DNA from 3 places in the Methylobacterium sp. FW306-05-D genome. Region 3 is predicted to be linked to each of the others. Evidence: predicted binding sites of a transcription regulator. Region 3 holds the regulator's gene; each other region holds the start of a gene.

Region 1 (5,086 bases), on a different contig from region 3:
GACCTGACCCGGCCGATGGCGGAATTCTCCGGCGGCTGGCGCATGCGCGTGGCGCTGGCCGCCGCCCTCTTCGCCGAGCCGGACATGCTTCTGCTGGACGAGCCCACCAACTACCTGGATCTCGAGGGGGCCCTCTGGCTGGAGGCGCGGCTCAAGCGCTACCCGCACTCGGCCCTGATCATCAGCCACGACCGCGAGCTCCTGAACAATTCGGTGGACGCGATCCTGCACGTGGCCGGCGGCAAGCTCGAACTCTACGCGGGCGGCTACGACGATTTCGAGAAGCGCCGGGCCGAGAAGGCCCGCCTCCAGGCCTCGACCAAGCAGAAGCAGGAGGCCGAACGCGCGCATCTCCAGAGCTTCATCGACCGGTTCAAGGCCAAGGCCTCGAAGGCGGCCCAGGCGCAGTCCCGCGTCAAGCGCCTCGCCAAGCTGGAGCCGATCGCCACCACCATCGAAGAACACGTGGCGCCGTTCCACCTGCCCTCGCCGAAGCGCCCCCTGGCGCCGCCCCTGATGCATCTGACGAACGCCACCATCGCGTATGGCGACGATGCGCCGGTGCTGCGCGACCTCAACCTGACCCTCGACGTCGACGACCGCATCGGACTCCTCGGCGTCAACGGGGCCGGCAAGTCGACCTTCGCCAAGATGGCGGCCGGTGCGCTCCAGGTGCGTGACGGACGGATGGTGCGGGAGGGCCGGGTGCAGGTCGGCTGGTTCCACCAGCACCAGATCGAGGCCCTCGACCCGAAGGACACGCCGCTGGCCATCATCCGGCGCGAGCGGCCCGACGACAGCGAATCGGCGCGGCGCGCCAAGCTGGCCAGCTTCGGCCTCGCCTTCGACAAGCAGGAGACCACGGTGGACGCCCTGTCGGGCGGCGAGCGCGCGCGGCTGCTCCTCAACCTGGTGGCGATGCAGGCGCCGCACCTGCTCATCCTCGACGAGCCGACCAATCACCTCGACATCGACAGCCGGAGGGCACTCCTCGACGCGCTGAACGATTACGGCGGGGCGGTCATCCTCATCACCCACGACCGCTCGCTGATGGAGCTGGTGGCGGATCGCCTGTGGCTGGCGGCCGACAACACGGTCAAGCCCTTCGCCGGGGACATGGACGATTACGCGAAGTTCGTTCTCGACCGGACTCGCGCCGGCCAGCGTGCGCCCGGGCAGGGACGCGAAAAGAAGGCGAAGCGCCGGGCGGCCTGAGCCGCGAGGGCGTCCGGGCGCCGGAAGGGCCCGGATCGCGAAGGAACCGAAGTTCCGGGCGGCCTGGGCCGCCCGGCGCGCGGAGACCGGTGGATGGGACCGTTCCCTGCGCCAGACTTCCTACTTGCGCAGGATCTTGGTCACGAGGCGGCCGAGCGGCGTGCCGGAATCGTAGTTGCGGTCGTCGCGGACCACGGGACGGTCCTCGTTGCCGAGGAGCTTGGTGACGATGCGTCCGATCAGGCTCATGGGTGGACCCTCTTGCAGTATGGGGCGCCAGGCGGGCCGGACTCGCGGCCCGCGAACGAAATGGCGCAGCTTCCCTCTCAACCCGCGGGACGCGGTCCCCGTTCCCTCCGGCGGTCGGTCGCTCCGCCGCGCCGTATCAAGCCTGTCATGAAGCCGTGATCTAACCTTGGCCGTTAAGGCGGCAGGGATGGACTTTCACATGGACGGCGGGCGACGGGCAGCGGAGGTCGAGGCGATCCGCCGGGAGGTCGCCGACGACTTCGACGAGGAGCTCGAGCTCGAGATGGAGGACGAGCGCCTGGAGCGCCTCGCCGGCGAACTCGGCCGTCCTTCCCGTCCGCCCGGCCTCGACCGCAAGGTCTATTTCCGCGAGCTGTTCCGCCTCCAGCACGAGTTGGTGCGCCTGCAGGACTGGGTCCAGGCCCACAAGCTGCGCGTCGTCGTGATCTTCGAAGGGCGCGACTCCGCCGGCAAGGGCGGCGTGATCAAGCGCATCACCCAGCGGCTCAACCCGCGCGTCTGCCGCGTCGCGGCGCTGCCCGCCCCGAGCGAGCGCGAGCGCACGCAATGGTATTTCCAGCGCTACGTCGCCCATCTGCCGGCCGGCGGCGAGATCGTGCTGTTCGACCGCTCCTGGTACAACCGCGCCGGCGTCGAGCGCGTGATGGGCTTCTGCTCGGCCGACGAGGTGGAGGAGTTCTTCCGCTCCGTTCCCGAATTCGAACGCATGCTGACACGCTCCGGGATCATCGTGCTGAAATACTGGTTCTCGATCACCGACGAGGAGCAGGCCTTCCGCTTCCATATGCGCATCCACGATCCCCTGAAGCAGTGGAAGCTCTCGCCGATGGACGTGCAGTCCCGCCGCCGCTGGGAGGACTACACCAAGGCCAAGGAGGACATGCTCGCCCGGACCCACATCCCGGAGGCACCGTGGTGGGTGGTCGAGGCCGTCGACAAGAAGCGCGCCCGGCTCAACTGCATCAGCCACTTCCTCGCGCAGATCCCCTACGGCGACGTCGAGCATCCGCCCGTGCACCTGCCGGACCGGGAGCGCCACGACGACTACACCCGCCACCCCGTGCCGCCCGAGATGTTCGTGCCCGCGGTGTTCTGAGACGGAGGGACGCGAGCCGGCCGCTTGCCCCGGCCGGCCCCGATGGGCGAGAGGGTTAGCGCAGGCTTTCCGCGCCTGCGCGCCCAGGGACCCGGCATGACCGATACCGACCAGACCCCTACCGAGGACCTTCTCTTGACGGTCGAGGGCGGCATCGCCCGCCTCACCCTCAACCGGCCGCAGGCACGCAACGCGCTCACCTTCGGCATGTACCAGGGGCTGATCGATGCCTGCGCGCGCATCGAGGCGGATGGGGACATCAAGGCCCTCGTCATCACGGGGGCGGGCGACAAGGCTTTCGCGGCCGGCACCGACATCGCCCAGTTCCGGAGCTTCTCGAACGCCCAGGACGCGATCGCCTACGAGCGCTTCATGGATCGGGTGATGGGTGCGCTGGAGCGCCTGCCCGTGCCGACCATCGCGGCGATCGCCGGCGCCTGCACCGGGGGCGGGGCGGCCATCGCGGCGGCCTGCGACCTGCGGCTCGCCACCCGGGACGCCCGGCTCGGTTTCCCCATCGCCCGGACCTTGGGCAATTGCCTCTCCCTCGGCAACCTGCGCCGGCTCTCCGCCCTGATCGGCCCGGCGCGGGTCAAGGACATGATCTTCACCGCCCGCCTCGTCGGGGCCGAGGAGGCCCTGGCCATCGGACTCGTGGGCGAGGTCCTGCCCGATGCCGAGGCCCTGGCGACCCGCGCCACGGAACTCGCGGCCCTGGTCGCCGGTCACGCGCCGCTCACCCTGCGGGCGACCAAGGAAGGCCTGCGCCGCCTCCAGGACGCGGACGAGACGGGGGCCGAGCGTCCCGGCGACGACCTCATCCGCCTCTGCTACACCAGCGCCGATTTTCGCGAGGGCATGGAGGCGTTCCTCGCCAAGCGCTCTCCGGCCTGGACCGGCCGGTAGCGCCTAGTCCAGCCCGGCCACCTTGATGGCATCGCCCTCGAGCCGGACCTGGGCCGGCAGCCCGCGCTGGACCGGGCCGAGGTCGTCGGCGGTGCGGTAGAGGCCGTCGATGGCGATGAGTTCGGGTTCGAACCGGCGGCAGGTGATGCGGGCCTCCGGATTGCCCGCCGCCCCCGCGATCGCCCGGCCGCGCAGGGCGCCGTAGACGTGGAGCGAGCCGCCCGCGATCACCTCGGCGCCGGAGGCCACCGAGCCCATCACGGTGATGTCGCCCTCGAGATGCAGGATGGTCTGGCCGGAGCGCACCGGCGCATCGAGGATCAGCGAGCGGAACGGGGCCGGCGCCGAGGGCACTACGGGCGTGTCGGGCTCGGCGTCCGGCGTCGCCTGCGGGGCCGGGACGGCGTCGACCGGGCGCCCGCCCGCCGGGGGCGGCGGCAGGCCGGGGCCGAGCTGTCCCGGATCGGCGCCCTCGATGCCCATCACGGCGACGTCGCGGGCGGCGAGGTCCGCCACCAGGGCGGTCAGGGCCTCCCGTTCGAGTCCGAGCCCGGCCACGTCGAGGATCACCGGCCGCCCGACGAAGAAGGCCGGCGAGCGCTGGGCCAGGGCGTCGAGTTCGTCGAGCCAGTCCGAGACGGGCAGCACCGGGGCGAGCACCAGGGCCATGAACGAGCGGCCGCGGAAGCGGATCGGGGGACGGGAGGAGCTTGCGGTCACGATCGGGTGTCTTGTTCTCGTGCGGTGTTCGCGGGAAGCGGGCGCTGGGCGTCACCTTATCCTAACCCGCGTTCGGGATGCACAGGGCGCGACCTGCGGCCCGTCAACACGATTTCCGATGGCGAGCCGGTGTCCGCACCCCGACGAGGTCGCAGGGTGAAGGGCAGCGTCGGAAAGTCGAATTGGAATGATTCCATAACATAGCGTTTGCGAGCCCAAGACCAGGATCGCTATAGCGAGACGATCCCCGTGAGATCGGGGGGCGGCCGAGAGATCGTCCCGGCCGTGACTGCCAGATCTGCCTGCCGTTGCGGGGTTCGGCTCCGCGCTCGTCTCGCCCACGCTCGTCCCGAAGGTGTTGCCCGTGACGGATGTTTCCAGTCTCCCCGACAGGAGCCGCCTGCGACTAGGCTGGCGCTACCGCGCGGCGGTGGCCGCGCGCGTGGGGCTGGCGGCCTTCGGCGGCTACGCGCTCGCGGGGCTGGCGACCGCCTTCCTGTCGCTGACCCTGCCGATGGTGCGCTCGGAAGCGGTGGCCACCGCGACCCTGATCAGCTTCGCCATCCTGGCCGGAGCCGTGATCTGGGTCTTCGCCGCCCGTACGCTGATGCGCGCCGCTCTCGGCCTCGGGGTTCCGATCGCGCTGGTGGGCCTCGGCCTCTGGCTCGCCCTCGACGGCGTCACGATGGGACCGCCCGCATGAGGCAGGGATTCCGTCAGTCCATGGCCTGGCTCCACACCTGGGCCGGGCTCGTCACCGGCTGGGTGATGTTCGCCGTGTTCGTCACCGGCACCGCCACCTACTACCGCACCGACATCTCGCTCTGGATGCGCCCGGAGTTGCACGCCGGCCCCACCGATCCGGTCCCGGCCGCCGAA
Region 2 (4,470 bases), on a different contig from region 3:
GATTCGCCGTGCCGACGAGGTTGGCCTCGACGTAGGCGCCGGGATTTTCCAGGCTGTAGCGCACGCCGGCCTGGGCCGCGAGGTGCACGACGATCTCGGGCTCGGCCCGGCCGACCGCCTCCCGCAGGGCGCCCGGCGTCTCCAGGCGGGCCTCGACGGGGGTGAAGGACGGATCTCGCGCGAGCTCGGCGTGGCGCGCCCGCTTCAGGCCGACGTCGTAGTAGTCGCTGAATCCGTCGAAGCCCGTGACGGCATGGCCCTCGGCGAGGAGGCGCCGCGCGAGGTGGTAGCCGATGAAGCCGGCCGTGCCGGTGACGAAGACGCGCATGGGGTTCCTGGCGGCCGGCCGAACCCGGACGAGCCCACCCCCGACCTACACGCAGCGCCGCGCGACCTCAAGAAAGCCGGGATCGCCCGGCCCGCCCGTCAGAACACGTGCCGCAGGATGAAGAACAGGCCGCCCGCCAGGGTGATGGCGGCCGGCAGGGTGAGCACCCAGGCGAGGGCCATGTTGCGCACGGTGGCGACCTGCAGGCCCGAGCCGTTGGCCGCCATGGTGCCGGCGACGCCGCTCGACAGGATGTGGGTGGTGGAGACGGGCAGGCCGTAGAGTTCGGCGAGCCCGATGGTGCCGGCGGCCACCATCTCGGCCGAGGCGCCCTGGGCGTAGGTGAGGTGGGTCTTGCCGATCCGCTCACCCACCGTGACGACGATGCGCTTCCAGCCGACCATGGTGCCGAGGCCCAGCGCCAGGGCGACGCAGACCTTCACCCAGGTGGGGATGTAGCGGGTGCCGTCGTTGAGCAGGCCCTCGTAGGCCTTGAGGGTCTTGCCCTCGGCCTCCGGGAGGCCGGCGCCGGCGGCCGGCAGCAGCCGCACCGCGTCGGCGGCGAGGTACATGTCGTTGCGCAGGTTCGGGGTCGCGGCGGCCGGCACCTGGCGGATCGCGCCGTGTCGCTGCACCGAGGCGGCGATGTCGTCCGAGAGGGCGGCCAGCGCCGCGTAGACGGCGGGGCTGTTCAGCGCCTTCGTGCGCAGGGCCTCGCTGACTTGGCCGCGGGCGGCCGCCGCGTCGGGACGCGGCGCGGTCCCGGCCCGGGCGGCGAACACCGCGCTGGCGTCCTTCGATTGCTGCACGAAGGCCGGGGTCGTGTCGTCCGACATGGTCCGGTTCAGGGCATAGGCGGTGGGGGCGGCGCCGATCAGGATCAGCATGATCAGGCCCATGCCCTTCTGGCCGTCGTTGCCGCCGTGGAAGAACGACACCAGGGTGCAGGTGAGGATGAGGAGGCCGCGGATCCAGAGCGGGGGCGGGGCCTCGCCCCGGGGGGCCTCGTAGAGGTCCCGGCGCTTGACCACCGCCTTCATGGCGAGCAGCAGCAGGGCCGCCAGGACGAAGCCGAGGACGGGCGAGAACAGCAGCCCCTCCAGCACCTTCACCGCCTGCCCCCACTCGACACCGGAGGTGCCCTGGCCCGCGGGCGCCATCAGCTGGTTGGCGAAACCGACGCCGATCACCGAGCCGATGAGCGCGTGGGAGGAGGAGTTCGGCAGGCCGAGCGCCCAGGTGCCGAGGTTCCACAGGATCGCGGCGATCAGCAGCGAGAAGATCATCGCGTAGCCGGCGGCCGAGCCGACCTGCAGGATCAGCTCCACCGGCAGGAGGGTGACGATGGCGTAGGCCACCGCGCCGGAGGACAGCATGACCCCGAGGAAGTTGAAGGCGCCGGACCAGATCACCGCCACCACCGGCGGCAGCGCGTGGGTGTAGATCACCGTCGCCACCGCGTTGGCGGTGTCGTGGAAGCCGTTCACGAACTCGAAGGCCAGGGCGATGAGCAGCGCCAGGGCCAGGAGCGCGAAGGCGCCGATCGCCAGCGGCGTCTCGCCGACCGCGTTCATGTCGTGGATCAGGCTGTATCCGGCATAGGCGAGCCCGCCGAGGAGGACCACCGCGAAGGCGACGAGGCCCGCGACATGGATGCCGCCGTCGAGGTTCGGGCCGGGGCGGCGCCCCGAGCCGGCCTCGGGCGGCGCGGCGCGAAGTCCGGGGGCGATCGCATCGGCCATGGCTCGGCTCCCTCGGCGGGGCGATCGCGCGGGCGGGGTGATCCCGCCGCGACGCCCTGCGCGCTCCGCTGCTATGACGGTCCCGTCACAGGACGATGACAGTGACCGACTCTTCGCCGCGGCCCGGGATGAAACGACGCGCTGCTTCGTGACGGGTCCGGTCCTGTCCGCGACGCCTTGCGCCAGCGGCCGGAAAGCTGTGCGTTGCAACACACACATGCGTCAGCACTTGTTTGCCGAGGGGCAAACCCCAGATATAACAGCATCATGACGCTGTCGCGTCCGGTTCGGCCGCGCTTTCGACCCGCTCAGGGTCCGCAAGTCTCCCCACTCATGTTCGCGGGCCGCCCGCTGAGTCCATGCAGGGGAGAGGCCCTCCCGAAGGCGACGCGCTTCCGATCCGTCAGAATCCGCAGGGCCTTGCCCGCGAAAGCCAGTCCGCGAGTCATCCGATCCATGAACCAGCTTGTCCGCATGTCACAGGTCGGCGAGGCCGATGCCATCGCCGAGCCCTCCGCCGAGCTGCGGGTGCCGTTCGCGCAGTCCGGTGCCTTCGTGTGCAAATTCATCATCGGCGAGCCCAACGACCGCGCCGTCTGCTGCGGCGCCCCGGCGCCGGACGGCAAGAGCTGGTGCGCCTTCCACCGCCGCATCGTGTTCGAGCCCGCCCGGCCGGGCCGCCTGCGCTGATCCACGGCCCCGCGCCCGATCCGACCCGAACCCCGCCGGCACCCCCGGCGGGGTTTTTTCGTGCGCGACGCCCGCAGGCCGTTCGGCCCCTCAGTCCTCGCTCTCCTCCTCGTAGGGGCGGTAGGTGCGCAGGCGCCGGCCGTCGGGGAACTCGATGCTGCGGGACCGCACCACGAGGTAGCCGGCCTCCTGGGCCTGCCGGATCCGGCGCGCCCGGTCGTCCTCGTCGACGAACGGCCCGGTGGAGTCCGGAACGACGCCGTAGCTGTAGCGCATCACCGACGGCCGCGCCGCGTAGGGGGCCGGCCGCTGGGCGACGCGCCGGACGGCCGGGGCCGCGGCCGGCCCGCGCGCGACCGTCCGCACGGCCTGGCGGCGCGGCGCCGAGAAAGACGCCGCCGGGTGCGTGACCCGCACGCGTGCTTCGGTATACCGGCGCGCGGTCCTGGGCGCCCGGACCGCCGCGCGCGTCGGGCGCTTCGCCTCGACGGGGGCCGCCTTGGAGGCCTCGCTGGACGGGTCCGGGGACGCCGCCGGCGCCGGCGCGGGCTTGGTCTCGGCGGCGCTGCGGGCCGGCGGATCGGTCCATGTCCGCCCGGCCGGGGACGATGTCTCCGACAGGGCCAGGGTCGGCAGGGCACCGATCACGAGAGCGAGGAACCCGAGGCGGCGAGGGACGGTGAACGTCATGGGAACCTCCCAACGCGTCTTCAATGCTGCGATCACTGTCGATGCCGGGTCAGGATCTTGAGCCCATCCACCGGGAGAGACTTGGCGAATCAGGGTCGGGCACCGGCCTCGTCAGGCGAAACTTAGCGAAACCTTAAGAGTTCGTCCACGCGCCGCAAGCATCGGCGTGCCGCCGGACACAGGCATTCGCGCCGCCCCCGGGTCGCGCCGTCTGGCCTCGCCGCCCCCGGCATGGGAAAGGTCGCGCATCCCCGGCATTGCCGTGGATCGCCCCGGGACCATCTTCGTTGACGCTCCACAGGCGTACCCGGCGTGGAGAGGAGAGCCATTTCATGAGACGACTTCCGTCGGTCCTCGCCCTCGCGGCGAGCACGGCCTTCGCCGCCCAGACTGCCCTCGCGCAGCCCGCCCCGGCCGCGCCCGCCGAGGCGCCGCCGCCCGCGGCCCCGCAGACCTTCGAGAGCCCGATCCAGAACGGGAAGGGCGAGACCATCGGCAAGATCATGATCCGCGACGGCGCGAGTTCCCTCGTGATGCGCGTGACGATCCAGCCCGGCGGCCTGCCCCCCGGCTGGCACGGCATCCATTTCCACGCTGTGGGCGACTGCTCGGACACCGCGAAGTTCGAGAAATCGAAGGCCCACGTGAATCACGACCAGAGCAAGCACGGCCTGCTGAACCCGGAAGGTCCCGACGAGGGCGACCTGCCCAACGTCTTCGCCAATGCCGACGGCTCGGTGAACGCGGAGGTGTCGAGCGAGACGCCGCTGACCGGCGAGGGCGCCCTCAAGGACGGCGACGGCTCGGCCCTGATCATCCACGCCAACGAGGACGATCACACCACCCAGCCCATCGGCGGGGCCGGTGCCCGCATCGCCTGCGCGGTGATCAAGTAGCTCCCACGCCACTCCCGCGGGACCATCCGGTTCCGCGGGATTTCGGGGCCGCTACTTCTGGACGACGCTGACGAGCTTGGCGCCGCGCGCCTTCCGTTCGGGCAGGGTGTCCCTGACGGTCTTG
Region 3 (5,086 bases):
GCTCCAGGAAGAAGACCGGGTAGGGATAGGCGAAGCCCTCCAGCCCGATGCCGAGGGGCGTCGCCTCCGCGGCGGCGGTGGTCTGGGCGGCCGGCTGGGCAATGGCGGGCGCCAGGGACACAGGCATCACGGACATCTGGGCCGCCAGCACGAGGGCGGAGATCTTGAGAGGCGCGTCCATCGGGGTTCCCGGCAGCGGCGCGCAGCGCGGCGCGTCCGCCGTGACATAGGGCAGATTCGGCCCGCGCACCGCTCAGCCGAGGTGACAAAGGACACCTCGGGTCGCGCCGCCTCTTGCGAAACCCGGCGTCGCGTCCCAGGGGTCCGTCCATGACGAAGGATGCCCCAAGCGCCGAAGCGAAGCCCCCGACGGAGGGCGGGATGGATGGCGGGACGGACGGGTTGCCGGTGCGCGAGCGCATGCTGGCGCTGCTCGCGATCGGCCTCGCCATGACCATGGCGGTGCTCGACGGGGCCATCGTCAACGTCGCCCTGCCGGTGATGGCCAAGGACCTCGCGGTCGAGCCCTCCGCGGCGATCTTCGTGACCAACAGCTTCCAGATCGCGGTGACGGCCTCGCTCCTGCCGCTGGCCTCGCTCGGCGACATCCTGGGCTACCGCCGGGTCTACCTCACCGGGCTCGTCCTGTTCACGGCGGCCTCCGTGGCCTGCGCCTTCGCCCCCTCCCTCGACTGGCTGGTGGCGGCGCGGATCGCACAGGGGCTGGGCGCGGCCGGGATCATGAGCGTGAACATCGCCCTGGTGCGCTTCATCTATCCCCACCGGCTGATCGGGCGCGGCGTCGGCAACGTCGCCCTGGTGGTGGCGATGGCCTCCGCCGCGGGGCCGACGGTGGCGGCCGCCATCCTCTCCGTGGCGACCTGGCCCTGGCTGTTCCTCGTCAACCTGCCGGTGGGCCTGATCGCCCTGACGGTGGGCGCCCGCACCCTGCCGGTGACGCCCCGCAGCGGCGGGCGCTTCGACATCCGCAGCGCCGTCCTCAACGCCCTGACCTTCGGGCTCCTCATCATCGGCGTCGACGGGCTCGGCGACCCGGCGACCCGGGGCGTGGCGCTGGCCGAGATCGGTGCGGCGGTGGCGGTGGGGGCAGTCTTCGTCCGGACCCAGACCCGGATGGCGCGGCCGCTCCTGCCGGTCGACCTCCTGCGGATTCCCGCCTTCGCCCTGTCGATGGTGAGCTCGATCGCCTCCTTCGGCGCGCAGATGATGGCCTACGTCGCCCTGCCCTTCTATTTCCAGGACGTGCTGCGCCTGTCCGAGACGCAGACCGGCTTCCTGATGACGCCCTGGCCCATCGCGATCGCCCTGATGGCCCCGATCTCCGGGCGCCTCGCCGACCGCTACGCGCCGGGCCTCCTCGGCGGCGCCGGCCTCGGCCTGATGGCCTGCGGCCTGACCGCGGTCGCCCTGCTGCCGCCGGGCGCGTCCCACCGCGACATCGCCTGGCGCCTGACCCTGTGCGGCCTCGGCTTCGGGCTGTTCCAGTCGCCCAACAACAAGGTCATCATCACCAGCGCCCCGCGCGAGCGCAGCGGCGGGGCGAGCGGCATGCAGTCCACCGCCCGCCTCACCGGCCAGTCCTTCGGCGCCGCCCTGGTGGCGGTGATCTTCGGCCTGCACCAGGGCGGCGCGCCGGCCGGGCCGGTGGCCGCCACCCTGTGGTGCGCCGTCGGCCTCGCGGGCCTCGGCGCGGTGGCCAGCGTCCTGCGGCGCAGCCCGCGGGGCTGAGCGGCCGCGCCGATCGCACCAGCGCCCGTCCCGCGCGTTGAACCGGACGAAGGCCACCCGTGGCCCGGCCCGCGGGCGGGCACAGGCCGCACGGGGGCCGGGCCCTCACGAAGGACGATCCCATGCATCTCGACCTGTCCGGCAAGCGCGCCCTCGTCAGCGGCTCCACCAGCGGAATCGGCTACGCCATCGCCAAGGCCCTGGGCGAACTCGGAGCGAACGTGGCCATCAACGGGCGCACCCAGGACCGCGTCCGCGACGCCGTCGAGCGCCTGAAGCGCGAGACCAATCACGCCGGCTTCATCGGGGCGCCCGGCGACGTCGCCAATCCGGACGGGGCGGCCCGGGTGGTCGCCGGGCTGCCGGACGTCGACATCCTGGTGAACAACACCGGCATCTTCGAGCCCAAACCCTTCTTCGAGATCCCGGACGAGGACTGGCACCGGTTCTTCGACACCAACGTGATGAGCGGCGTGCGCCTGTCCCGGGCCTACACCCCCGGCATGGTCGAGCGCGGCTGGGGCCGGGTGGTCTTCATCTCCAGCGAATCCGGCGTGAACATCCCGGTGGAAATGGTCCATTACGGGATGACGAAGACGGCCCAGCTCGCGGTGGCCCGGGGCCTCGCCGAGACCGTGGCGGGCAGCGGCGTCACCGTGAACAGCGTGCTGCCCGGCCCGACTCTGTCCGAGGGCGTCGCCGAGTTCATGAAGAGCATGGCCCAGGGGCAGGACGGGGGCGCGGGCGGCGCGGTCGACCTCGACGCGGCCGGCCGGGCCTTCGTCGCCGAGCACCGCCCGACCTCGCTGATCGGCCGCCTCGCCACCGTCGAGGAGGTGGCCAGCATGGTCGCCTACATCTGCAGCCCCGCCGCCAGCGCCACCAGCGGGGCGGCCCTGCGGGTGGATGGCGGCGTGGTGCGCAGCATCCTGTGAGGATGCGCCCCGGGGACGGGAGCGCCGCTTAAGACAATCGTAACGCCTCCCGCCGACCCTGGCCCGCGCGGACGGGAGGGACGGCGAATGGGGGATTATGCGCTGGAGGGACCGCGCTGGGGCGCGGGCGCGGCGGGCACGGGCGGCGGCACCGTCACCTGGGCCTTCGACGGCACGATCCCGCCCTCCTTCGTCGGCATCCTCCAGAGCGCCTTCGCGACCTGGGCGTCCTACGCCAACATCACCTTCCAGCAGGTCGCCTCCACGGCGGCGGCGCAGATCGACTTCACCCTCGCGGGCATCGACGGCCTCGGCAACACGCTCGGCTACGCGAACTACTCCTACAGCGGCCAGCGCATGCAGTCGGCGGCCGTGACCTTCGACAGCGGCGAGGGCTGGCACGCCGCCGGCGCCCGGGTGGTCAGCACCCAGAACGTCGACCTCGCGGTGGTGACCCTGCACGAGATCGGCCACGCCCTCGGCCTCGACCATTACAACGCCAAGCCCGAGGTGATGAACGCGGTCCTGAACCCCTCCGTCACCGCCCTCGGGGCCGGCGACATCGCGGGCATCCAGGCCCTCTACGGCGCACCCGCCGCAGTGACCGCGGCGGTCCCGGCGGCGTCCCTGACGCCCGTCGCGAGCCCCACCGTCACGAGCCCTCCCGTCGCCAGCGCCCCGGCCGAGGGCGCCGTCACGGCGGTGTACCGGTTCTACGACACCCATACGGGCGATCACTTCTACACGACGAGCACGGTCGAGAAGGCGCAGATCCAGCAGACGCTGCCCTGGTTCACCTACGAGGGCACGCCGTGGGCGGCCCCGGCCAAGGGCGCGGGCACCGTCGACGTGTTCCGGTTCTTCGACACCGGCTCGAACGCCCACTTCTTCACCACGAGCGTGTCCGAGCGCGACCAGGTCCTCAAGACCGCGCCGAGCTACAAGTACGAGGGCGTCGCCTTCGAGGCCTACGCGGATGCGGGCGCCCCCGGCGGCCTGACTCTGGAGCGCTTCTACAACACCCAGACCGGCCAGCATCACTTCGCCGGCAGTGCCGAGGAGGCCAACGGCATCAACCACGGCGCCGCCGGCCCGGGCTGGATCGACGAGGGCAAGGGCTTCACCGTGCACCTCCCCACCGACACGATGATTTTCGCCTGAGGGCGGGCTCGGCTGTCCGCCTGGGGGCCGACCCGGCGCGCCGCGGGGGCGCCTACTCGGCCTCGGCCTCGAACATCTCGTCGAAGGAGTAGCCCGAGCCGCGCACGGTGCGGATCGGGTCGCTCTGGCGCGGGCGGTTGAGGGCCTTGCGCAGGCGCCCGACATGGACGTCGACGGTCCGCTCGTCGATGTAGACGTCGTGGCCCCAGACCCCGTCGAGGAGCTGCTCGCGGGAGAACACCCGGCCGGGGCTCTGCATCAGGAACTCGAGGAGCTTGAACTCGGTGGGTCCCAGGTGGATCTCGCGGCCTTCCCGGCGGATGCGGTGGCTGACCCGGTCGAGCTCGATGTCGCCGGCCACCAGCAGGTTGGCCACGTGGGCGGGCTTGGCCCGGCGCAGCAGGGCCCGGACCCGGGCGAGGAGCTCGGGCACCGAGAACGGCTTGACGATGTAGTCGTCCGCCCCCGTGCCGAGGCCGCGGATGCGGTCGCCCTCCTCGCCCCGGGCGGTGAGCATGATCACCGGCAGCCGCTCGGTCTCGCGCCGGGCGCGGATGCGGCGGCAGAGCTCGATGCCCGACAGGGCCGGCAGCATCCAGTCGAGCAGGACGAGGTCGGGAACCTGCTCCTGCAGGCGCAGGTCCGCCTCGTCGCCGCGGGAGGCCGAGTCGACGACGAAGCCCTCGGCCTCGAGGTTGTAGCGGAGGAGGAGGGTCAGGGCCTCCTCGTCCTCGACGATCAGGATACGCGTACTCATCGTGCGCTTTCGATCAGAGCGGCACGGGGTCAGACCGTGCCGGGCATGTCCACGGTGGCGTAGTTGGACGCGTCGTTCTTCGGGCGCTCGCGCTCGGCTAGGAGGTTCTCGCCGGTGACGAGGTAGTGGATCGTCTCGGCGATGTTGGTGGTGTGGTCGCCGATGCGCTCGATGTTCTTGGCCACGAACAGCAGGTGCGTGCAGAACGAGATGTTGCGCGGGTCCTCCATCATGTAGGTCAGGAGTTCGCGGAAGAGCGAGTTGTAGAGCGCGTCGATGGCGTCGTCGCGCTCCCAGACGTCGAGGGCCGCCTTGATGTCGCGGCCGGTATAGGCGTCGAGCACGTCCTTGAGCTGCTCCTGAACCAGGTCGCTCATGTGCTGGACGCCGATGACGATCTTCTGCGGCTGGATCTGGTCGGCGATCGCCACCACGCGCTTGGCGACGTTCTTGGCCAGATCGCCGATGCGCTCGATGTCGTTCG

The links. Region 3 encodes PhoB, which activates phosphate uptake and scavenging genes when phosphate is short. Its sites were predicted from a motif close to TGTCATNNANCTGTCAT; they were not measured.
Region 1: a site for PhoB is predicted at 1,608-1,624, ahead of ppk2 (polyphosphate kinase 2). Genes of this name have one in related genera too.
Region 2: a site for PhoB is predicted at 2,327-2,343, ahead of AC3WLN_RS23540 (inorganic phosphate transporter). Genes of this name have one in related genera too.

What each region holds. Positions count from the first base shown of each region.
Region 1 covers NZ_JBYSXL010000008.1:62,490-67,575, forward strand. Annotated here, with positions in the region: gene AC3WLN_RS05295 (ABC-F family ATP-binding cassette domain-containing protein) at 1-1,215, shown strand, start outside; gene AC3WLN_RS05300 (hypothetical protein) at 1,336-1,464, opposite strand; gene ppk2 (polyphosphate kinase 2) at 1,652-2,581, shown strand; gene AC3WLN_RS05310 (enoyl-CoA hydratase/isomerase family protein) at 2,678-3,487, shown strand; gene minC (septum site-determining protein MinC) at 3,491-4,156, opposite strand; gene AC3WLN_RS05320 (iron transporter) at 4,572-4,910, shown strand; gene AC3WLN_RS05325 (PepSY-associated TM helix domain-containing protein) at 4,907-5,086, shown strand, end outside.
Region 2 covers NZ_JBYSXL010000140.1:406-4,875, forward strand. Annotated here, with positions in the region: partial or broken gene AC3WLN_RS23535 (NAD-dependent epimerase/dehydratase family protein) at 1-328, opposite strand, end outside; gene AC3WLN_RS23540 (inorganic phosphate transporter) at 427-2,070, opposite strand; gene AC3WLN_RS23545 (GcrA family cell cycle regulator) at 2,404-2,760, shown strand; gene AC3WLN_RS23550 (hypothetical protein) at 2,851-3,450, opposite strand; gene AC3WLN_RS23555 (superoxide dismutase family protein) at 3,783-4,346, shown strand.
Region 3 covers NZ_JBYSXL010000089.1:8,847-13,932, reverse strand. Annotated here, with positions in the region: gene AC3WLN_RS21040 (alpha/beta fold hydrolase) at 1-181, opposite strand, end outside; gene AC3WLN_RS21035 (MFS transporter) at 382-1,749, shown strand; gene AC3WLN_RS21030 (SDR family NAD(P)-dependent oxidoreductase) at 1,872-2,684, shown strand; gene AC3WLN_RS21025 (matrixin family metalloprotease) at 2,772-3,845, shown strand; gene phoB (phosphate regulon transcriptional regulator PhoB) at 3,898-4,602, opposite strand; gene phoU (phosphate signaling complex protein PhoU) at 4,632-5,086, opposite strand, start outside.